4 regions of the Streptomyces sp. 2114.4 genome follow, and region 1 is predicted to be linked to each of the others. Evidence: riboswitches for the same ligand, from Rfam matches in the RefSeq annotation. Region 1 holds a riboswitch; each other region holds the start of a gene.

What was found. Region 1 has a riboswitch for cyclic di-AMP ahead of CFW40_RS13485 (transglycosylase family protein). Riboswitches for the same ligand answer to the same signal wherever they lie in the genome.
Region 2: it holds a riboswitch for cyclic di-AMP, as region 1 does, so the genes downstream of both, CFW40_RS21980 (C40 family peptidase) here and CFW40_RS13485 (transglycosylase family protein) in region 1, are expected to answer to the same signal.
Region 3: it holds a riboswitch for cyclic di-AMP, as region 1 does, so the genes downstream of both, CFW40_RS16030 (M23 family metallopeptidase) here and CFW40_RS13485 (transglycosylase family protein) in region 1, are expected to answer to the same signal.
Region 4: it holds a riboswitch for cyclic di-AMP, as region 1 does, so the genes downstream of both, CFW40_RS26890 (M23 family metallopeptidase) here and CFW40_RS13485 (transglycosylase family protein) in region 1, are expected to answer to the same signal.

Annotation. Positions count from the first base shown of each region.
Region 1 covers NZ_FYEY01000001.1:3,121,416-3,126,805, reverse strand. Annotated here, with positions in the region: gene CFW40_RS13495 (cytochrome P450) at 1-180, shown strand, start outside; gene CFW40_RS13490 (transglycosylase family protein) at 493-1,482, shown strand; cyclic di-AMP (ydaO/yuaA leader) riboswitch at 1,693-1,905, shown strand; gene CFW40_RS13485 (transglycosylase family protein) at 1,913-2,584, shown strand; gene eno (phosphopyruvate hydratase) at 2,951-4,237, shown strand; gene CFW40_RS13475 (septum formation initiator family protein) at 4,394-4,846, shown strand; gene CFW40_RS13470 (DUF501 domain-containing protein) at 4,996-5,390, shown strand, end outside.
Region 2 covers NZ_FYEY01000001.1:4,976,560-4,981,949, forward strand. Annotated here, with positions in the region: gene CFW40_RS21970 (NlpC/P60 family protein) at 1-552, opposite strand, end outside; gene CFW40_RS21975 (hypothetical protein) at 877-1,230, shown strand; gene CFW40_RS21980 (C40 family peptidase) at 1,438-2,583, opposite strand; cyclic di-AMP (ydaO/yuaA leader) riboswitch at 2,591-2,775, opposite strand; partial or broken gene pcrA (DNA helicase PcrA) at 3,066-5,390, shown strand, end outside.
Region 3 covers NZ_FYEY01000001.1:3,672,165-3,677,554, forward strand. Annotated here, with positions in the region: gene CFW40_RS16015 (DUF397 domain-containing protein) at 1-59, shown strand, start outside; gene CFW40_RS16020 (hypothetical protein) at 149-451, shown strand; gene CFW40_RS16025 (aldo/keto reductase) at 558-1,514, opposite strand; gene CFW40_RS16030 (M23 family metallopeptidase) at 1,592-2,716, opposite strand; cyclic di-AMP (ydaO/yuaA leader) riboswitch at 2,728-2,910, opposite strand; gene CFW40_RS16035 (DUF2332 domain-containing protein) at 3,167-4,342, shown strand; gene CFW40_RS16040 (PP2C family protein-serine/threonine phosphatase) at 4,415-5,390, opposite strand, start outside.
Region 4 covers NZ_FYEY01000001.1:6,099,484-6,104,873, forward strand. Annotated here, with positions in the region: gene CFW40_RS26875 (DNA topoisomerase (ATP-hydrolyzing) subunit A) at 1-377, opposite strand, end outside; gene CFW40_RS26880 (pitrilysin family protein) at 676-2,016, shown strand; gene CFW40_RS26885 (pitrilysin family protein) at 2,055-3,437, shown strand; cyclic di-AMP (ydaO/yuaA leader) riboswitch at 3,649-3,804, shown strand; gene CFW40_RS26890 (M23 family metallopeptidase) at 3,817-4,596, shown strand; gene CFW40_RS26895 (GntR family transcriptional regulator) at 4,862-5,390, shown strand, end outside.

The sequences.
Region 1 (5,390 bases):
TGCCTGGGCGCGCCGCTCGCCCGGCTCGAAGGACAGGCCGCTCTGGCGACGCTGCTGACCCGGCTCCCGGACCTCCGGCTCGCGGCGGAACCGGACGCCTTGCGCTGGCGTGGCGGGCTCATCATGCGCGGACTGCGGTCGCTGCCGGTGGAGTTCTCGCCCGAACGCCCTGACCAGTAACAAGGGCAAAAGTGACAGAGAGTCAGGCGCGTGACCTTCGCGTGATCTGCACTACACCGACTTGTAACTACCCGTGACCCCGGCTACCTTTCCACCGACGATCGACGGGCTCCACCCGATCGGCCGAAGCGGTGATGTGGGGGACCGGTGTAACGGTGCGCCTCGTGCGCGACGGCCGGCTGGGTATGCGTCGAACAGCTCGCAGAGCTCGTCGTACAACTCAACCGCCGCGCGAAAGGCATCCGTATGCGTTCCGGGAACGGCCGACACCGTCGACCCCGCCAGGCACCGGCCATCTTTGTCACGGCGGGAGTGACCGGCGCCGGTTTCGCCCTGCCACTGCTCGCCGCGAGTGGCGCCCACGCCGCCGACACCGCGACCTGGGACAAGGTCGCGCAGTGTGAGACCGGTGGCGTCTGGAGCGCGGCTTCGGGCAACAGCTACTACGGCGGGCTGCAGCTCACCCAGGAGATGTGGGACAACTACGGCGGCTCGGCCTACGCCTCACGCCCCGACCTCGCCAGCCGCTCCCAGCAGATCGCGGTGGCCGAGTCGATCCTCGACCACCGCGGCCCGGACGTCTGGTCGAGCTGTGCGGTGAGCGCCGGTCTGACCAAGGACGGCCAGGCGCCGGAGGTCGACCCGGGCAGCACCGCCACCCCCTCGCCCGCCCCGTCGGACGACGGCGGCTCCCCGGACCCCTGGGACTCGTCCGGCACCCCGGACGCGTCCGACTCCGCCGGGACGCACGACCGGCCCGGCGACGAGCCGTCCGATCCGACGCCGTCGCCCGACGGCTCGGACTCCGCCGGGACGCACGAGCCCGGCGACGAGGCCTCAGGACCGGCGACGCCGGGCGGCCGGGCCGACGACCCGTCGCGGTCCACCGGCCCGTCCACCGACCCGTCGCGGTCCACAGGCCCGTCCGATGACCCGTCGCGGTCGGCCGGCCCGTCCGCCGACCCGTCCGAGGGCGGCAGCCGTACGGACACCTCCGGCACGCCGCACAAGACGCCCGCGCAGGGCAAGCACCGCGGCGGTGCGGGCGACGAGGACGCCGACGACGGCGGCAGGTCCTCCGGCGGCCGGCACGCCTCGCGCGGTGACGCCGAGCGCACCGGCCCGGCGGCCGACGGCGACTACACCGTGCGCCCGGGTGACACGCTGTCAGCCATCGCCTCGGCCCACCGGCTGTCCGGTGGCTGGAGCGCCCTCTACGACCGCAACGAGGACGTCATCGGCTCTGACGCGGACCTGATCAAGCCGGGCCAACTGCTCGATCTCGGGCACCCCGCGGGGTAATTCGCCGCCGTTCGACCGCTTTTGGGAAAGTGAGACAAGCGTCTCGTTGACTCGGCTGGACCCCGGTGTGTGCCGTCGCGGTAAACCGGGGTTCACCTGCGGGTATGTGACCCAGTCGTGATCAAAAGCGGTCAACTTGGTTCAGATGGTGGGGTTTGAACCCCAAGCCCATTACTGCTTAACGTCAGGACCGCTCGCCAAAGCGGGCCCTTTGATCACACGCCGAATCCTGCCGGTGATCGGAGGCACTTGACGCGCAAGCGCCGAAGGCAGGAGCGGGGGAACCAAGGTAAGTGCCGGCCCCGCCCGTGAAAGCGGGTCAGCCGGCTTGGGGTGAAGCCACGTGCGCCACGCGCACACGGCCGGGCGATTCTCACAGCCCGAACCCGACAGCTCACCTCGTAGGCGTCGGTGAGGAAACGAACGAACCATGCTGATCATCAAGGGCAAGCACCGTCGTCCCTCCAAGGCCGTCCGCGTCGCCACCCTCGCCGGCATCGCCGGTGCTGCCGTGGCCGTCCCGCTGATGGGTGCCACCTCCGCCTCCGCCGCCTCCGTCTCCACCTGGGACAAGGTCGCCCAGTGCGAGTCCGGCGGCAACTGGTCGATCAACACCGGTAACGGCTACTACGGTGGCCTGCAGTTCTCCAACTCCAGCTGGGCCGCTGCCGGTGGCACCAAGTACGCCGCGCGCGCCGACCTGGCCAGCAAGTCCCAGCAGATCGCCGCCGCCGAGAAGCTTCTGGCCATCCAGGGTCCGGGCGCCTGGTCCTGCGCCGGCGCCGGCAACCTGACCTCCGGCGGCCCCGCGGCCGACGTCGACACCTCCGGCTCCGCGCAGACCAAGTCCGCTCCCCAGCAGGACCAGGGCTCCGCCAAGGCCGAGACGAAGAAGGCCCCGGCCGCCCCCGAGCAGCACGCCTCGCGCTCGACCGAGCGCAAGTCCATGGGCCACGGCAACTACACCGTCAAGGCGGGCGACACCCTCGCCAAGATCGCCAAGGCGCACGGCACCGACTGGAAGTCCGTCTACAAGGCCAACAAGTCGGTCATCGGCGGCAACCCGAACCTGATCTTCCCGGGTCAGAAGCTCAACGTCTGAGTCTCCGCTCACCGGGATCAGGCGGGCCCGAGCGGCGAGCCCCCTTCCCGTGTGAGACCTCCGTGAGACCGCTTCCTGTGTGAGACCGCCCCGCCCGGCGCGCCCTTCCCCAGCGCGTCGCGGCGGGGCTTCTCTCGTCCGGCGCCGTGACCGGGCCGCCGCAGCCGAGGCGGCCGCACGCCGGTGACCGGCGACGATCAAGGTTTTTTCCCATTCAGCGAACAATGCCCTCACATGTCCCGCGAACTGGGCCTTTGGGGAGTATTCCGGGCCGTTCCGTCCCACGGAGCGGGCCAAGGGCGGGCGGACGCACCCCGGGCCGTTAGGCTCATGCGCAGAACGCCAGACACCCACGAAGGAGACAACGTGCCGTCGATCGACGTCGTCGTAGCCCGCGAAATTCTCGACTCGCGAGGTAATCCCACGGTCGAGGTCGAGGTCGGCCTCGACGACGGCAGCACCGGCCGTGCCGCCGTGCCGTCCGGCGCCTCCACCGGCGCCTTCGAGGCCATCGAGCTTCGTGACGGCGACCCGAACCGCTACCTGGGCAAGGGTGTGGAGAAGGCCGTCCTGGCCGTCATCGAGCAGATCGGCCCGGAGCTCGTCGGCTACGACGCCACCGAGCAGCGGCTGATCGACCAGGCCATGTTCGACCTGGACGCCACCGACAACAAGGGCTCGCTCGGCGCCAACGCCATCCTCGGCGTCTCCCTCGCCGTCGCGCACGCCGCCTCCGAGGCCAGCGACCTCCCGCTGTTCCGCTACCTCGGCGGCCCGAACGCGCACGTCCTGCCCGTCCCGATGATGAACATCCTGAACGGCGGCTCGCACGCCGACTCCAACGTGGACATCCAGGAGTTCATGATCGCCCCGATCGGCGCGGAGTCGTTCTCCGAGGCGCTGCGCTGGGGCGCCGAGGTCTACCACACCCTCAAGAAGGTCCTGAAGGAGCGCGGGCTGTCCACCGGCCTCGGCGACGAGGGCGGCTTCGCCCCGAACCTGGGCTCCAACCGCGAGGCCCTGGACCTCATCCTGGAGGCCATCAAGCAGGCCGGTTACGCCCCCGGCCAGGACATCGCGCTCGCGCTGGACGTCGCCGCCTCCGAGTTCTACAAGGACGGCAAGTACCAGTTCGAGGGCAAGGACCGCTCGGCCGCCGAGATGACCGAGTACTACGAGGAGCTGGTCGCGGCCTACCCGCTCGTCTCCATCGAGGACCCGCTGTTCGAGGACGACTGGGCCGGCTGGAAGGTCATCACCGACAAGCTCGGCGCCAAGGTCCAGCTCGTCGGCGACGACCTGTTCGTCACCAACCCCGAGCGTCTGGCCCGCGGCATCGAGGAGGGCTCCGCCAACGCGCTGCTGGTGAAGGTCAACCAGATCGGCTCGCTGACCGAGACCCTGGACGCCGTCGAGCTGGCCCAGCGCAACGGCTTCAAGTGCATGATGTCGCACCGCTCCGGTGAGACCGAGGACGTCACCATCGCCGACCTCGCCGTCGCCACCAACTGCGGCCAGATCAAGACCGGCGCCCCGGCCCGCTCCGAGCGCGTCGCCAAGTACAACCAGCTGCTGCGCATCGAGGAGATCCTCGACGACGCCGCGGTCTACGCCGGCCGCTCCGCCTTCCCGCGGTTCCGCCACGGCAGCTGACCGCACCGGGCCCGCTGCCCGCCCGACCGGGGCAGAGGGCCGATCGGGCGAGGCAACCGCCCAGCACCCCGTACGTCCCCGGCGACGGTCCCGTACCGTTGCCGGGGACGTGCCTGCTTGAAGCAGTCAGGCGTCCGTCAGTGAAGGGGAGACGACGTGCCCGCGGACCGGTTCTCGACCGCGACCCGACTCAAGGCGCTCGGCGAGCAGGCCGCCGCCCGCGTCTACCGCGCCCGCCCGCCCCGCCGCAACCGCCTCACCGGCCGCGCCGCCCTGCTGGCGCTGGTGATGTGCTCCCTGGTGGTCGCCCTCGCGTACCCGATAAGGCAGTACGTCTCCCAGCGCTCCGACATCGCCGACCAGCGCCGTAAGGCCCAGGACGCGGGTGCCGCCCTCGACCGGCTGCGCGAGCAGAAGGCGCGCTGGCAGGACCCCGACTTCGTACGCCAGCAGGCCCGCCGGCATCTGCACTACCTCATGCCGGGCGAGACCGGCTATATCGTCCAGGACGGCTCCGCCACCGGTTTGGCACCGAAGGGGCAGCGAGCGGCGCAGCGCCCCTGGTACGAGAATCTGTGGGACACCGTCGACGCGGCCGACAAGCGGTAGTCCCCGGCTGCCCGTACCGCCGCCCGGCGGCAGCCCGTAGTGTCGGGGCCGGACGGCCGCCCCGCCGCCACCTCACCACTCACCTCACCGAAAGCGCACATGGACACCCCCCGCCCCAGACCGAGCCCACCGAGCCCACCGACGCGGACATCGCCGCCTTCCGGGAACAGCTCGGCCGCCCGCCGCGCGGCCTGCGCGCCATCGCACACCGCTGCCCCTGCGGGCAGCCGGACGTCGTCGAGACGGCGCCGCGCCTGGAGGACGGCACGCCCTTCCCCACGCTCTACTACCTCACCTGCCCGCGCGCGGCCTCCGCGATCGGCACGCTGGAGGCCAACGGCGTGATGAAGGAGATGACCGAGCGGCTGGCGAGCGACCCCGAGCTCGCCGCCGCCTACCGGGCCGCCCACGAGGACTACATCCGCCGGCGGGATGCCATCGAGGTGCTGCAGGGCTTCCCGAGCGCGGGCGGCATGCCGGACCGGGTCAAGTGCCTGCACGTCCTCGTCGGCCACTCGCTGGCCGCCGGGCCGGGCGTCAACCC
Region 2 (5,390 bases), 1.9 Mb from region 1:
CCGTACGCTGCCGAGCCGGCGCGCGTAACCGGCCACCGCCGTGGCCTGGTGGCTGCCCGCCCGCTCCAGCACCGCGGCGCCGTCCAGATAGCGCTGCGGGTCCGCGGACAGCAGCAGCCGTACGGTCGGGTCGACGCCGCCGGAGCGGTACTGGCTCGCGGCCACGGTGCCCAGCTCGCCGCGGGCGGCGTTCAGTTCCGCTGTTCTGCGGGCGGCCTCGTCCTGCAGCCTGCTCAGCTCCTGGCGTGCGGCACCGGCGGCTTCCTTCGCGCCGTTGTAGCTCTGCGTGGCCACCTCTGCCTCCTGGTACAGCGCGTTGACCCGGTCCTTGACCCGGTCGGGGGTGAGCCGGTGCGCGGCCTGGCCGGCGCCGTCGGCCACGGCGGCGACGGGGGCACCCTCCGCCGCCGGGGCGAAGCCCGTGGCGGTGGCGGCGCCGGCCAGTGCCAGGGTGGCGGCCGTGCGGGCGGTGCGTGCGCTGCGTGCGCCGCCGGTGAGCGCGGCGAGCGGATGCTGCCGCGGCTTGCGGTGCGAGGCCACGGTGGCCGTCACTTCCTTCCCTTGGAGCCCGTGGGCCCGGCGGCGGTCCGTACGAGGGAACGGACCGCCGCCGCACCTCACGGCGGGGCGGCCGACAGGACGCCGGTGGGAGGCCGGCGAGGGCGGGGAGTCGACCGCCTGGAGGAGGACGCTAAGCCGGGGCGTTGCGGTGATGAGTCCACTTGCCCGGGATTGTTCGCTTTCGACCGGCACCGGCGCGCAGGTGACCGTGGCGCCACGGCCGCACGGCCGGGAGCGGGCCCGGCCTGACCGAAGCGGCGATTGTGGGCGCCCTGCCTGAAGAGCCGTGCTATGCGGCGGCTACGATCCAGCACTATGGACGTAGTAATCAATCTCTTCGTCGGCCTGCACATCATCGGCATCGCCTCCCTGCTGGGCGGCTTCCTGACCCAGATGAAGGCGATGGGCGCGGGCACCGCCCGCTTCGTGCCGGCGATGCTGCACGGTGCGCTGACGATGCTCGTCACCGGCATCGTGCTGGTCGGCCTCAACCAGGCCGAGGACCACAGCCTCAACACCATCAAGCTCGGCATCAAGATGGCCGTTCTGGTGGTCATCCTGGGGCTGGTCTACGTCAAGCGGGACGACGAGAAGATCGCCCCGCCGCTCTTCGGCGCGGTCGGCGCGCTGACGGTGGCCAACATCTTCATCGCCGTGCTCTGGACCTGAGCGGAACGGCGGACGCCCCGGGAACCGGGCTCGGGGCGCGGGCCACAGCGGCGGGCGCCCCGGAACCGGGCTCCGGGCGCCGACGCAGGCTCCCCGAACGGCACACCGCGCGGTCATCGCACTCCTCATCCGGAGGCGACGGCCGCGCGGTGGCGTGTGGGGGGTGGCCGTGGGGGGGTGGCCTGAAGGGGGAGCGGGGGCCGGGCCTCAGCCCGGGCGGACGCTCCCGTAGATCGGCATGTAGTAGATCGACTCCTCCCGGACGTCGGCGCCCGGGTGCGGGGCGTGGATCATCTTGCCGCCGCCTATGTACATGCCCACATGGCTGATGTCGTCATAGAAGAAGACCAGGTCACCGGGCTTGAGGTCTTTGGTGGCGACCCGCTGGCCGGCTTTGACCTGGTCCCAGGTGGTCCGCGGCAGGCTGACGCCGGCCGCCTTCCACGCCGCCTGGGTCAGTCCCGAGCAGTCGTAGGAGCTGGGTCCGGTCGCGCCCCACACATACGGCTTGCCCATCTGGGCGCGGGCGAAGGCGAGCGCCTTCTCGGCCTGGGTGGAGGACGAACCCCCGGTCGAGCCGCCGTCGTCGGCGCCGCCACCGGTCTGGCCGCCGGACGTGCCGCCGTCGTGCTGCCGGCGTTCCCGCTCCTGCTGCTTGCGGGCCTCCTCCTGGGCCTTGCGCTTGGCCGCCGCCTCCTTCTGGCGCTCCAGCTCCGCCAGCCGCGCCTTCTCCTGGGCGGTGAGCTCGGACAGCAGCTGCCGGGCCTCGGCCAGTTTCTGCTGGACGGACTGCTTGGACTCCTTGAGCGAGGCCTGCGAGGTCTGCAGCCGCTCCAGGTCGCGGGTCGCCTCCGCCCGCTGCCGGGCGGCCGCGGCCTGCTGCTCCTGGTAGTCGGAGACGGCCTCCTTCTGCCGTCCGGTCAGCCGCTCCATGAGGTGGCTGCGGTCGAAGAACTGCTGCGGGTCCTTGGCGAGCATCAGCTGCGCCGTCGGGTTCATGCCGCCGGTGCGGTACTGCGCCGACGCGAAGGTGCCCAGCCGGCGCCGGGCGTCGTTCATCTTCTCGGCCCGCTTGGCGGCGGCGTCGAGCAGTCCGTCGACACGGTCACGCTGGTCGTCGGTGTGCTCCTTGGCGGCGTTGTACTTCTGGGTGGCCACCTCGGCCTGGTGGTAGAGGTCGTCGACCTTCTGCTTGACCTCTTCGACGGTGGGCTTGGGCGCCCGGGGGGCCGCGTCGGCGGACTGCGAGAGCAGCGTGGCCGAGGCGAGGGCGGCGGTGGTGAGCCCGACCGCCGTACGCCGTCCTCCGGGCGAGGTGAGAATGCTGGTGCGCGGCTTGCGATGCGACGCCAAGGCCGGCGACTCCTTCCGTGGACCGCCTACCGGGTTAGCTGTCGGGTTCGGGCGGTGTCGCTGACGGAAGGCTTGCCCTACGGTCCGGATCTCCGCCGACGGCGGCTGTCCGGATCGATTCACCCCGGTGGTGCTGGTGGGTCCCCGGCTCCGGGTGCCCAAGGGCAGGGCCGGACTCGGCGTGGGCGGCCCGTGCGGACGCTGTCGTCCACGGGGAGGCGGGCTGCCTGAGCGAGGACGTTAGCCAACTCGTGTGGCTCCTGTGAAGGCTGATGTTCGATATGCCCGAAACCTTTTTGTGACCTGAACGCGATGCGGGGGTTGTCGTGACAGATGTCGGATTCGGGTAGACGAGCTGCCGACCGGTGGCATCCGGCCCCGGACGTCTGACCTGCCGCGCTGCCACGGCCCGCGGCGAAAGCGGGCCGCAATCGCCTACTGGGCCGCGGGCTGTCAGTGCGGCGGCCTAGACTCGGTGGGCGATGAGCAGCCTCTTTGACGACAGCTTCCTGGCGGACCTCGGCCCCAAGGGCGAGGAGGAGCACCCCCCGCCCCCGAGGACGAGCACGGCCCGGCCCCGGAGGAGATCCCCGCCGACCTCTTCGGCGGGAGGTTCGACGCGCCCGCGCCCAGAGAGGCGTACTACCGCGACGGCGCCGCCCGTCCGGTCCTCGACCCGGCGACGCTGCTGGAAGGGCTCAACGACGAGCAGAAGGCCGCCGTGGTGCACACGGGCGGCCCGCTGCTGATCGTCGCCGGCGCCGGCTCCGGCAAGACCCGGGTGCTCACCCACCGCATCGCTCATCTGCTCGCCCAGCGCCATGTCCACCCCGGCCAGATCCTCGCGATCACGTTCACGAACAAGGCCGCCGGCGAGATGAAGGAGCGCGTCGAGGAGCTGGTCGGTCCGCGCGCCAACGCCATGTGGGTTTCCACCTTCCACAGCGCCTGCGTCCGCATCCTGCGCCGCGAGTCCAAGAAGCTGGGCTTCACCTCCTCCTTCTCCATCTACGACGCCGCCGACTCCAAGCGCCTGATGGCACTGGTCTGCCGCGATCTGGATCTGGACCCCAAGCGCTACCCGCCCAAGTCCTTCAGCGCGAAGATCTCCAACCTCAAGAACGAGCTCATCGACGAGGAGACCTTCGCGGGGACTGCTGCCGATGGCTTCGAGAAGACGCTGGCCGAGGCGTACGCGATGTACCAGGCGCGGCTGCGCGAGGCCAACGCCCTGGACTTCGACGACATCATCATGACCACGGTCAATCTGCTCCAGGCCTTCCCGGACGTCGCCGACCACTACCGCCGACGCTTCCGCCACGTCCTCGTCGACGAGTACCAGGACACCAACCACGCCCAGTACACCCTCGTCCGCGAGCTGGTCGGCCCCGCCGAGACCGCCGCCGAGCTGTGCGTCGTCGGCGACGCCGACCAGTCGATCTACGCCTTCCGCGGCGCCACGATCCGCAACATCCTCCAGTTCGAGGAGGACTACCCGGACGCGACGACGATCCTGCTGGAGCAGAACTACCGCTCCTCGCAGACGATCCTGTCCGCCGCCAACGCCGTCATCGAGCGCAACGAGAACCGCCGCCCCAAGAACCTCTGGACGGACGCCGGCGCCGGCCCCAAGATCACCGGCTATGTCGCCGACACCGAGCACGACGAGGCGCAGTTCGTCGCCGACGAGATCGACCGGCTGACCGACGCCGGTGACGCCAAGGCCGGCGATGTCGCGGTCTTCTACCGCACCAACGCCCAGTCCCGGGTCTTCGAAGAGATCTTCATCCGGGTCGGACTGCCCTACAAGGTCGTCGGCGGGGTGCGCTTCTACGAGCGCAAGGAGGTCCGCGATGTCCTCGCCTATCTGCGGGTGCTCAGCAACCCCGAGGACACCGTCCCGCTCCGCCGCATCCTGAACGTCCCCAAGCGCGGCATCGGCGACCGCGCCGAGGCGATGATCGACGCCCTGTCGCTGCGCGAGAAGATCACCTTCCCGCAGGCGCTGCGCCGGGTCGACGAGGCGTACGGCATGGCGGCCCGCTCCGCCAACGCCGTCAAGCGCTTCAATGTCCTCATGGAGGAGCTGCGCACCATCGTCGAGTCCGGCGCCGGCCCCGCCACGATCCTGGAAGCGGTCCTGGAGCGCACGGGCTACCTCGCCGAACTCCAGGCCTCCACCGACCCCCAGGACGAGACCCGGATCGAAAACCTCCAGGAACTCGCCGCCGTGGCCCTGGAATTCGAGCAGGACCGCGGCGAAGACAACCCAGGCACCCTCTCCGACTTCCTGGAGCAGGTCGCGCTGGTCGCCGACTCCGACCAGATCCCGGACGAGGACGAGGAGGGCAGCGGCGTGATCACCCTCATGACGCTGCACACCGCCAAGGGCCTGGAGTTCCCGACCGTCTTCCTGACCGGCCTGGAGGACGGCGTCTTCCCGCACATGCGCTCGCTGGGCCAGACCAAGGAGCTGGAGGAGGAGCGCCGGCTGGCCTATGTCGGCATCACCCGCGCCCGCCAGCGGCTTTACGTCACCCGCTCGACGATGCGCAGCGCCTGGGGCCAGCCCTCCTACAACCCGCCCTCCCGGTTCCTGGAGGAGATCCCGGCCGACCACGTGGAGTGGAAGCGCACGGGTCCGGCGACGCCGTCCGCGTCCATGGGCGGCATGTCGGCAGGCGGCAGCGGCGGAGGCGGCTTCGGCTCCGTGCTCTCGTCGTCGCGCGCCAAGGGCCCGAGCGGCTTCGCGACCCGCCGTGCCGGTGACCGTCAGGTCGTCTCACTGACCATCGGCGACCGGGTCA
Region 3 (5,390 bases), 550 kb from region 1:
GGGCATGGCAGGACTTCGTCGCCTGCGTGCAGCACCCGGACTGGAACGTCCGCGCCTAGCGCGGTGCATCACACAGAGCATCGTCTGAGCCCCATGGACTCTCCACGTAAGGTCGTCACAGTTGTCCCCTGATGTGGAGGTTTCCGTGATGGCCGGCGTACCGACGAGTGTGATCGCAGCAACCGGCCTGGTAGGCGGCTACGCCACCGCCCGCTGGACCAAGAAGCGGCCGCTCGGCGGGGTGGCGCTGGCGGTGGCCGGGGCGGTGGCGGCCAAGGGGTGGCAGGAGAAGGCGGGGAGCGCGACGGCGGCGGCGCTGAGTGGGGCGTATGTGGCGGCGTTTGCCGGGTCGCATCCGTTGGCCAAGAAGATCGGGGCCTGGCCTTCGGTGTTCGCGGTGGCGGGTGGGGTGGCGCTGGCGTCGTGGGTGGCGGTCGACCGCCGGAAGTAGAGCGGCGAGGAGCGCGGGGAGGGGGCGGCGGCTGTGCGGGCCTGGGGCCCGCCTCCCCGGCCCGGCCCCACCCTGGGGTCCGCCCCCTCCCCGCCTCTGAGTTGGTTCAGGCGGACGCCTCGTCCAGAAGCGCCAGTTCCGCCTCCGTCAGCGTCAGGTCGGCCACCGCCAGCAGCGCCGGCAGTTGCTCCACCGTCCGGGCGCTGGCGATGGGGGCCGCGACGGTGGGCCGGTCGGCGAGCCAGGCGAGGGCGACGGTGGCCACCTCGGCTTCGTGGGCCGCGGCGACGGCGTCGAGGGCCTGCAGGACGCGCCGGCCGCGGTCGGTGTCCACGTGCTTGGCCGCGCCGCCGGAGCGGGCGCTGTCGACGGTGGTTCCCGGGCGGTACTTGCCGGTCAGGAAACCGGAGGCGAGGGCGTAGTACGGAACCGCGGCGAGGCCGTGGCGGGCGGCTGTGTCGGCGAGTTCGCCCTCGTAGGTGTCGCGGGAGACCAGGTTGTAGTGCGGCTGGAGGGCGACGTACCGGGCCAGGCCCTCGCGGGCGGAGAAGGCCAGGGACTCCTCCAGGCGCTCCGCCGAGATGTTGGACGCGGCGATCTCGCGGACCTTGCCGGCCCGCACGAGGTCGTCGAGCGCGGTGAGGAATTCCCCGACCTCGACCGATTCGTCGTCGTAGTGGGTGTAGTAGAGGTCGATGTAGTCGGTGCGCAGACGGGTGAGGGAGTGATCGACCGCGGACTTGATGGTGGCGGCGGACAGACCCTTGTAGTCCGGGTGGGCACCGACCTTGGTGGCGATGACGACATCGGAGCGATTGCCGCGGGAGGCCAGCCAGTTGCCGAGGACGGTCTCGGATTCGCCGCCCTTGTTGCCGGGGACCCAGGCCGAGTAGACGTCGGCGGTGTCGATGAAGTTGCCACCGCCCGCCACGTAGGCGTCGAGCACGGCGAAGGATGCGCGCTCGTCGGCCGTCCAGCCGAAGACGTTGCCGCCGAGGGACAGCGGGGAGACGGAGAGCGAGCCCAGGGACTGACGATTCCGGGGAGTGTGTGTCGCGGTCATACGTGGTGGCAACGTCGGGGGGAGCGGAGTTATTCCCTCCGTTCCCTCTCCCCCCGACGGCACCTCCCGTCAGGCGTTCACACCTTGATGCCGTGATCGCGCAGCCACGGCATGGGGTCGATCGGGTCGCCGGCGCCGGGGCGCACCTCCAGGTGGAGGTGCGGGCCGGTGACGTTGCCGGTGGCGCCGACGCGGCCGATGACATCGCCCGTGCCGACCTTGCCGGAGGTCTTGACCATCGAGGACAGGTGGCAGAACCAGAGTTCGGTGCCGTCGTCGAGGGTGAGGACGATGCGGTAGCCGTACGAGCCGGCCCAGCCGGCCTGGGTGATGGTGCCGGAGTGCACGGCCTTGACGGGAGTGCCGGCCGGCGCGGCGAAGTCCTGCCCGGTGTGGTCCGCGGCCCAGCGGTCGCCGGCCTGGCCGAAGCTCGCGGTGAGCGTGAACGAGGAGACCGGAGCGATGAAGTTCTTCGCCAGCTTGGCGAGGCGGGCGGCCTCCGCCTTCTGACGGGCCGCCTCTTCGGCCTCGCGCTTGGCCTCCAACTCGGCCGCCTTCTTGGCTGCTGCGGCCTTTTCGGCCGACTTCTGGTGGGCGTCGGCTGCCTGGACGGCCGTCTGGAAAGCGGTGTGCTCGGCGGTCTCACGGGCCTCCTGCTCGGCGGCGCCCTGCTGCGCGTCGGCCTGCTGGAGGATGCGGCTGCGCAGCGCCTCGCCGGCGTCCGCGCCCGAGTCCGAGACCGAAGCCACGCCCGCGCCCGAGTCCGAGGCCGAAGCCACGCCCGCGGCGGAGTCCGAGGCCGAAGCCGCGCCCGTATCCGTGCCCTCGTCCGATATGAGGTCACCGACGCCGGGAAGCGACTTGGCGTCCGGCAGCTTGTCGGCGACGTCGTCGGCCATACCGCCGACGTCGGGCATCGAAATCGGCACCGGAGGGCGGCCCTCGGCCGTGGCCATGCCGCCGGCACCGACCGCCGCGATGACGCCGACGCCCAGGACCGTGCCACCGCGGGCGAGCCCGCCGCCACGCTGCTTGGCCACCCGGTGCTTGCCGCGGACCGAGCGGACGGAATCCTCGGTGGGATTCCATTCCTCCCACGGCCCGTCGTTGATGTTGTCCGCATGACCGGGGCCCGGGAAGGCACCTCGGTCATCGAGGTCGTAGGCGGACGGACCCTCGGGGGCAGGCCTGTTGGACGCCACGGGGGCGCTCTCCTTTCCTTCCTTCTCGCCTACCGGGTTAGCTGACGGGTTCGGAGCAGGAAGGTCTCCTACGGGCGCCCGCTGGCGGAGAGCGTCCGATTCACCCCAAGGAAGTGGTTCCCCGGTTCCCTTGGTGCAGTTCGAGGTGCTGGAGGTGCGTGAAAAGCGCGTGCGGGATTCGGCGTCTGCGCACGGTGCCGCCTCTTGCGACGGCTGGGACGACCGCGCTGCGTTATCGGACAGTAATAGAGAACGCAGTCGAATTCCAAGCCTTCCCGGGATTTCGTAGCGGCCTCCCAGGAGCTTTGGCCTGGACTTTTTCGGCCAGCATGGCTGCAAACCGGGCGAGTTGACCGTCCGCGCCTAAACGATCTCGCGGCGATTGTGCACCAGTCGTTATGCGGAGGGGTGCCCCTCGGTTACGGAACGTGAGAGCAGTAACGTCGGATCATGGCCGTCAACGCGGGGAACACCGGGAACACCCGTCACGTCGAACGCACCGTGGTCGGCACATGGGGGTTGGCGGAGCGGTACCGGGAGTTCTCCTGGCGCCAGGCGCGGGGGCGGTCCGCGGCGCATGAGGAGCTGAGCGCGCGGATCAGCCACGACCCGGAGCTCTGCGATCTGGTGTCGGGGTCGCTGCCGGCCGGCGGCGCACAGCAACCGGAGCTTCTGCTCGCCACCGTCCGCTATCTCGACGGCCCGCACGCCGAGCTGGGGCCGCGCGGCGAAACCGCGTACGGCCGCTGGCGCGAGTGGACGGTACGGCACTGGAACGAGGTGCGTGCGGTGATCATGCAGCGCTCGCCCCGGACCGACGAACCGGCCCACTGCGCGACGCTGCTGCCGCTGCTCGCCCGCCTGCCGCAGCCGCTGGCGCTGCTGGAGGTCGGCACGTCGGCGGGGCTGTGTCTGCATCCCGACCGCTATCGCTACCGCTACCTGCGCCGGTACGAGGGCGACGGGGGAAGCGGCGCCCCGCTCACCGAGGCGGAGGCAGCGGCGGAGGCGGAGGCAGGGGCGCCGGAGAGCCCCCTGGTGCTGGAGTGCCGTACGGGGTGGACGGCTGACGAGCTGCTGCCCGGCCGGGGCCGGATGCCGCGGATCGTCTGGCGGGCCGGTATCGGCCTCGACCCGCTCGACCCGGCTGCCGAACCGGACGATCTGCGCTGGCTGCAGGCGCTCGTATGGCCGGGCGACGAGGAGCGCGCCGCGCGGCTGTCCGCGGCCGTCGAGGCGGTGCGGCCGGCGCCGCGGCCACGGCTGGTGCGCGGCGATCTGCTCCAGGAACTGCCCGCGCTCGCCGCCGAGGCGCCGCCCGGGGCCACACTGGTCATCTTCCACAGCGCCGCGCTGGCCGACCTCGCGCCCGCCCGCCGCGAGGAGTTCACGCATCTCGTACGGTCGCTGCTGCGCCGACGGCCCGGCGGCGGCCACTGGGTCTCCCACGAGCACCCCTCCGTCCTGCCCTGGATCCCCGCCCCGGCGCGCCGTTCGCCGCATCCGGATGACGCGCGACTGCTCACCCTCGCCCTGGACGAGCGCCCGGTCGCGCTCACCGGCCCGCACGGTGAGAGCCTGCACCGGTTCCCGGGGGCGGAGGGCGTGGCGCAGGGCATGCCGTAGGACGCGCCACGCACGGCCTGCCGCAGGGCCGGGCGAGCCATGCCGGGACACGCCCTGCCCTGCACGGCCTCCCTACGCGCTCATCGGCCGCTGCACCGCCAACAGGGCCATATCGTCGGCCGGTGCGCCGCCCGTATGCCGTGCGACATCCTCGACGAGCATGTCCAGGAGGGCGTCCGGCCCCGGGAAACGACGGCCGCGCAGTCTGCTCGCCGGTTGGTAGAAGCGGCCCAGCAGGTCCCGGGCCTCGGTCACCCCGTCGGTGAAGAACAGCAGCAGGGCGCCGGCCGGGAAGAACGTTTCGTCCGACCGGTCCGGCCAGCTCGCCACGTCGCCCATGCCCAGCGGCAGCGCCGGTGCCGCGGGCACCAGCTCACGCACCCCGCCGTCCAGGGTGAGCAGCAGCGGGGGCGGATGGCCGCGGTTGAGCACACGCAGCACGGACTGCCCGTTGGCGGGGATCTCGGCGAGGACGGCAGTGGTGAACCCCTCGAACTGGTCGAGCCCCGCGCGCCGTCCGCCCTCCCGCTGCAGCGCCCGCTCCAGCCGGCCCGCCACCGCCTCCAGCGTCGTCTCCTGCTCCGCCGCCTCGCGGAAGGCACCGATGACGATCACCGCGGCCTCCACCGCCTCCAGCCCCTTGCCCCGTACGTCGCCGACGATCAGCCGTACGCCGTGCGGGGTGTCCTGCACCGCATAGAGGTCGCCGCCGATCCGGGCATCCGCCCGCGCGCCCACGTAGCGGGCGGCGACGCCGAGGCCGGCGAGCCGTTCGGGGGGCGTGGGCAGTACGGCGCGCTGGGCGGCCTCCGAGATGTCCCGTACGGAGGCCAGATGGGCATCGCTCCTCTGGACGCACCGGTTGAGCCCGAGGGCCAACAGGGCGACCACGAAGACCATGACGCTCTCCGCCACGGACTCCTGGTAGTCCTCGAGGGCGCCGCGGTAGGTGACGGCCCAGATCTCGCCGAGCACGGCGGCCAGGGACGTGACGGCGGTACTGCGCAGGGAGGAGAGCGACGCGGCGATCAGCGGGGCGGCGCAGAAG
Region 4 (5,390 bases), 3.0 Mb from region 1:
TCGTCGTTGCCCAGCGAACCGAAGTTGCCGTGGCCGTCGACGAGCGGCAGCCGCATCGAGAACGGCTGCGCCATGCGCACCAGGGCGTCGTAGATCGACGCGTCGCCGTGCGGATGGAGCTTACCCATCACCTCGCCGACGACGCGGGCGCACTTGACGTATCCGCGATCGGGCCGGAGCCCCATCTCGTTCATCTGGTACAAAATGCGGCGGTGCACGGGCTTGAGGCCGTCGCGGGCGTCCGGCAGGGCGCGCGAGTAGATGACCGAATACGCGTACTCGAGGAAGGAACCCTGCATCTCGTCGACGACGTCGATGTCGAGGATCCTCTCCTCGAAGTCGTCCGGCGGCGGGGTCTTCGTGCTGCGGCGGGCCATCGCGGCTGCGGCTCCTTTAGCTGCGTCTAGTGCCGATACCGGGGAGGCGGCATCGGGACAACGGTCAACCAGTCGGGTCAACCAGCTGAGGGATCGACCCGCGAGTATGTCTGAGTCTGACGCGGACCATTGTGGACCGCCCCACTGACAACGCCGACCGCGACTCCCCCTTCAGCTCCTGCGGGCTCGCGAGGGCGCAGGTCCCGGGCCGGCCGCCCGGTGACTTCGCCAGATGCCGACGCGCTTGCATACAGTGACAGAACTTCCTCGCAAGCGGATCGAAGGGACGTACATGCCCATGGGTCACACGGCCACAGAACAAGCCGGCTCCGGCGGCCTGACAGCGACCGAGCACCGGCTGGCCAACGGCCTGCGCGTGGTGCTCTCCGAAGACCACCTGACCCCGGTCGCAGCGGTCTGCCTGTGGTACGACGTCGGCTCCCGCCACGAGGTCAAGGGCCGTACGGGCCTGGCCCACCTCTTCGAGCACCTGATGTTCCAGGGCTCCGCGCAGGTGAAGGGCAACGGCCACTTCGAGCTGGTGCAGGGCGCCGGCGGTTCGCTCAACGGCACCACGAGCTTCGAACGCACCAACTACTTCGAGACGATGCCGGCCCACGAGCTGGAGCTCGCGCTCTGGCTGGAGGCCGACCGCATGGGCTCGCTGCTGACCGCGCTCGACGACGAGTCCATGGAGAACCAGCGCGACGTCGTCAAGAACGAGCGCCGCCAGCGCTACGACAACGTCCCTTACGGCACGGCCTTCGAGAAGCTGACGGCCATGGCGTACCCCGAGGGCCACCCGTACCACCACACGCCCATCGGGTCGATGGCCGATCTGGACGCGGCCTCCCTGGAGGACGCGCGGGCGTTCTTCCGGACGTACTACGCGCCCAACAACGTCGTCCTGTCGATCGTGGGCGACATCGACCCCGAGCAGACCCTGGCCTGGGTCGAGAAGTACTTCGGCTCGATCCCCGCGCACGACGGCAAGCAGGCGCCGCGGGACGGCACGCTGCCCGACGTCATCGGCGGCGAGCTGCGCGAGGTCGTCGAGGAGGACGTGCCCGCCCGTGCCCTGATGGCGGCCTACCGTCTGCCGCACGACGGCACCCGTGAGGCGGACGCCGCCGATCTCGCGCTGACCGTCCTGGGCGGCGGCGAGTCCTCCCGCCTGTACAACCGGCTGGTGCGCCGTGACCGCAGCGCCGTGGCGGCCGGCTTCGGCCTGCTGCGGCTGGCCGGCGCGCCCTCGCTGGGCTGGCTGGACGTGAAGACGTCCGGCGGCGTGGAGGTCCCCGGCATCGAGCGCGCGGTCGACGAGGAGCTGGCCCGCTTCGCCGCCGAGGGCCCCACCCCGGAGGAGATGGAGCGGGCACAGGCCCAGCTGGAGCGCGAATGGCTGGACCGGCTGGCCACGGTCAGCGGCCGCGCCGACGAACTGTGCCGCTTCGCCGTGCTGTTCGGCGACCCGCAGCTGGCGCTGACCGCCGTGCAGCGCGTTCTGGACATCACTCCCGAGGAGGTGCAGGCGGTCGCCAAGGCCCGGCTGCGCCCCGACAACCGCGCGGTGCTCGTCTACGAGCCCACCGAGCCGACCGACGCCGCCGACACCGAGGAAGGGGAGGCGGACCAGTGAGCGACGCCACCACCCACGCCGATTCCCCCGTGAGCAGCATGGACTTTCACCCGCAGCCCCAGGGCGGCGCACCCAGGCCGTGGGCCTTCCCGGCCCCCGACCGCAGCCAACTGCCCAACGGGCTCACCCTCCTGACCAGCCACCGCCCCGGCCAGCAGGTCGTCGCCGTCGAGATCAACCTCGTCGCTCCCCTGGAGGCCGAACCCGAGGGCCTGGACGGCGTTGCCACGATCATGGCGCGTGCGCTGTCGGAGGGCACCGACAAGCATGACGCGGAGGAGTTCGCCGCCGAGCTGGAGCGCTGCGGCGCCACCCTGGACGCGCACGCCGACCACCCGGGCGTACGGGTCTCCCTCGAGGTGCCGGCATCCCGGCTGCCGCGCGCGCTCGGCCTGCTCGCCGACGCGCTGCGCGCTCCCGCCTTCCCGGAGAGCGAGGTCGAGCGGCTGGTGCGCAACCGTCTCGACGAGATCCCGCACGAGCTCGCCAACCCGGCCCGGCGCGCGGCGATGGCGCTGTCCAAGGAGCTGTTCCCGGCCACGTCCCGCATGTCGCGGCCGCGCCAGGGCACCGAGGAGACCGTCGGGCGCGTCGATGCCGCAGCCGTGCGCGCCTTCTATGACGCCCATGTACGGCCCGCGACGGCCACTGCCGTCATCGTCGGTGACTTCACCGGGGTCGACCTGGACGCCGCGCTCGCCGAGACGCTCGGCGCGTGGCGCGGCTCGTCGGCCGAGCCGCTGAAGGCCTCGCCGATCGTCGCCGACGACACCGGCCGCGTGGTGATCGTGGACCGCCCGGGCGCCGTCCAGACGCAGCTGCTCATCGGGCGTATCGGCGCCGACCGGCACGACCGGGTGTGGCCCGCGCAGGTCCTCGGCACGTACTGCCTGGGCGGCACCCTCACCTCCCGTCTGGACCGTGTTCTGCGCGAGGAGAAGGGCTACACCTACGGGGTGCGCGCCTTCGGCCAGGTGCTGCGCTCCACCGCCCCCACGTCCCCCGAGGGGGCCACGGGCGCCTCACTGCTCGCCATCAGCGGGTCGGTGGACACCGCTTCCACCGTCCCGGCGCTCGACGACCTGTGGAACGTGCTGCGCACCCTCGCGGCAGAGGGGCTGACGGACGACGAACGGGATGTCGCCGTACAGAACCTCGTCGGGGTCGCGCCGCTGAAGTACGAGACCGCGGCAGCCGTCGCCGGCACCCTCGCCGACCAGGTGGAGCAGCACCTCCCGGACGACTTCCAGGCGCAGCTGTACGTCCGCCTCGCGGAGACCGGCACGGTGGAGGCGACCGCGGCGGCCGTCAACGCCTTCCCCGTGGACCGGCTGGTGACGGTCCTGGTGGGCGATGCGGCGCAGATCGCCGAGCCCGTCAAGGCGCTGGGCATCGGTGAGGTGACGGTCGTCGGCGGCTAGTGCCGCCATGTGACGGAAGGTCACATATCGACAAAGCAGCTCCCGTGGCGGCGGTCCGCCACGGGAGTTGCCGTATGTCCGGTTTATTGCGTCCGGTGCCTCGGTTCTTGTGGCATCCCGCACAAAAAAGCGGTTCTGTTTGCCGATTGAAAGTTGCCCCGTTTAGCGTCGGTCCGGCTGTCCGTCACAACTCCGCCACAACCGTGGCACCGGACAGTCATCGCCGAGTCCCCGTACGGCGCGAGCCTGGGGAGCCGGGGACCCAGAGTCCCTTGGGGTGAATCGGACTCCCCTCCGGAGGAGCCCGTAGGAGACCTTCCTGCTCCGAACCCGTCAGCTAACCCGGTAGGCGAGAAGGAGGGAAAGGACAAGCCAGTACATGGCGTTCATCCGTGCCACCGGGAAGCACCGTCGTACGAGCCGCCCCGTTCGGACGACCCGCAACATCGCCGGCATAGCCACCCTCGCGGCCGGCGGCGTGGTCGCCTCCGTGGCCTCGCCGGCGCTGGCGGCCACGGACGAGGCCCGCACCCACGACACCGGTCTGCAGCATGCCGTGGTGCTCGGTGACGAGCTCGCCAACCATGTCGCGGCCCAGGCCGACGAGCAGCAGGCCGAGGCGGAGGCCGCGGCGGCGAAGGCGAAGGCGGAGGCCGTGGCCAAGAAGCAGGCCGAGGAGGCCAAGCGGCGCGTCGAGGCCGCCCGCAAGGCCAAGGAACGCGCCGCCCGTGAGGCGGAGCGCAAGCGCCTCAACACCTTCGTCGCCCCCGTTGCCGACTCCTACGTGTCCACCTCCTACAAGGCCTCCAGCGGCCTGTGGTCCTCGGGCAGCCACACGGGCATCGACTTCCACGCCGCCTCCGGCACCTCCGTCCACGCCGTCGGCACGGGCACCGTCGTCGAGGCCGGCTGGGGCGGCTCGTACGGCAACAACATCGTGATCAAGATGAGTGACGGTACGTACACCCAGTACGGTCACCTGTCGTCGCTCGGCGTTTCGGTCGGCCAGCACGTCACCCCGGGCCAGCAGATCGGCCTCTCCGGCGCCACCGGCAACGCCACCGGCCCGCACCTGCACTTCGAGGCCCGCACCGGCGCCGACTACGGCTCGGACATCGACCCGGTCGCGTACCTGCACTCGCACGGCGTCAACGTCTGACCTTCCGCCCTGCCCGCCCGCGCTCCTCACAGGGGCCGCGTCGCGCCGAGCGTCCGCCCGAAGCCCCGGCTCCACGGCCGGGGCTTCGGCGTATCCGGCGCCGCGGCCGTGGAGCCGGGGATATGCCGAGCCCTCCCGCCAACTTCCGGCCAAAAAATTTCCCTGAATAACCGGAGTCCACCGGAAAGGCGTTCCGGTCGAATAGAGTCACGGAAAAGGCGCCGACCGGCGGCGTTTCCAGGGGATTACGGCGGAGGCACGGAAGATGCGAGGCCATATTTCCGCTCATGCGGTGTGCACGGCGATTCGCGATGACATTGTCTCCGGTGCGCTGGCGCCGGGGAGCCGGCTGATCGAAGAGATCCTTGCGGCCCGGTACGGCGTTTCCAGAGTGCCGGTCCGTGAGGCGCTGCGAACCCTGCAGTCCGAAGGGTTTGTCACCACCCGCCACCACGCGGGCGCCTGCGTCGCCGAGCCCACCGAGCAGGAGGCCGCCGATCTCCTCGACGTCCGCGCCCTGTTGGAGCCGCTGGGCGCCGCCCGCGCGGCCGTCCGCCGCAGCCCGGCTCACCTCAAGGTGCTCCGCGGCCTGGTACGGCTCGGCCGTGAGCGGGCCCGTCACGGCAGCGCGGCTGATCTGCGCCAACTGGACGGCTGGTTCCACGAGACGCTGGCCCAGGCGGCCGGCAGCCCCAGCCTGACGGCGCTGCTGACCCAGCTGCGGCGCAAGATCGAGTGGATGTACGCCGTGGAACTGCCCGCCCGCACGGGGGAGTCGTGGGACGAACACGGCG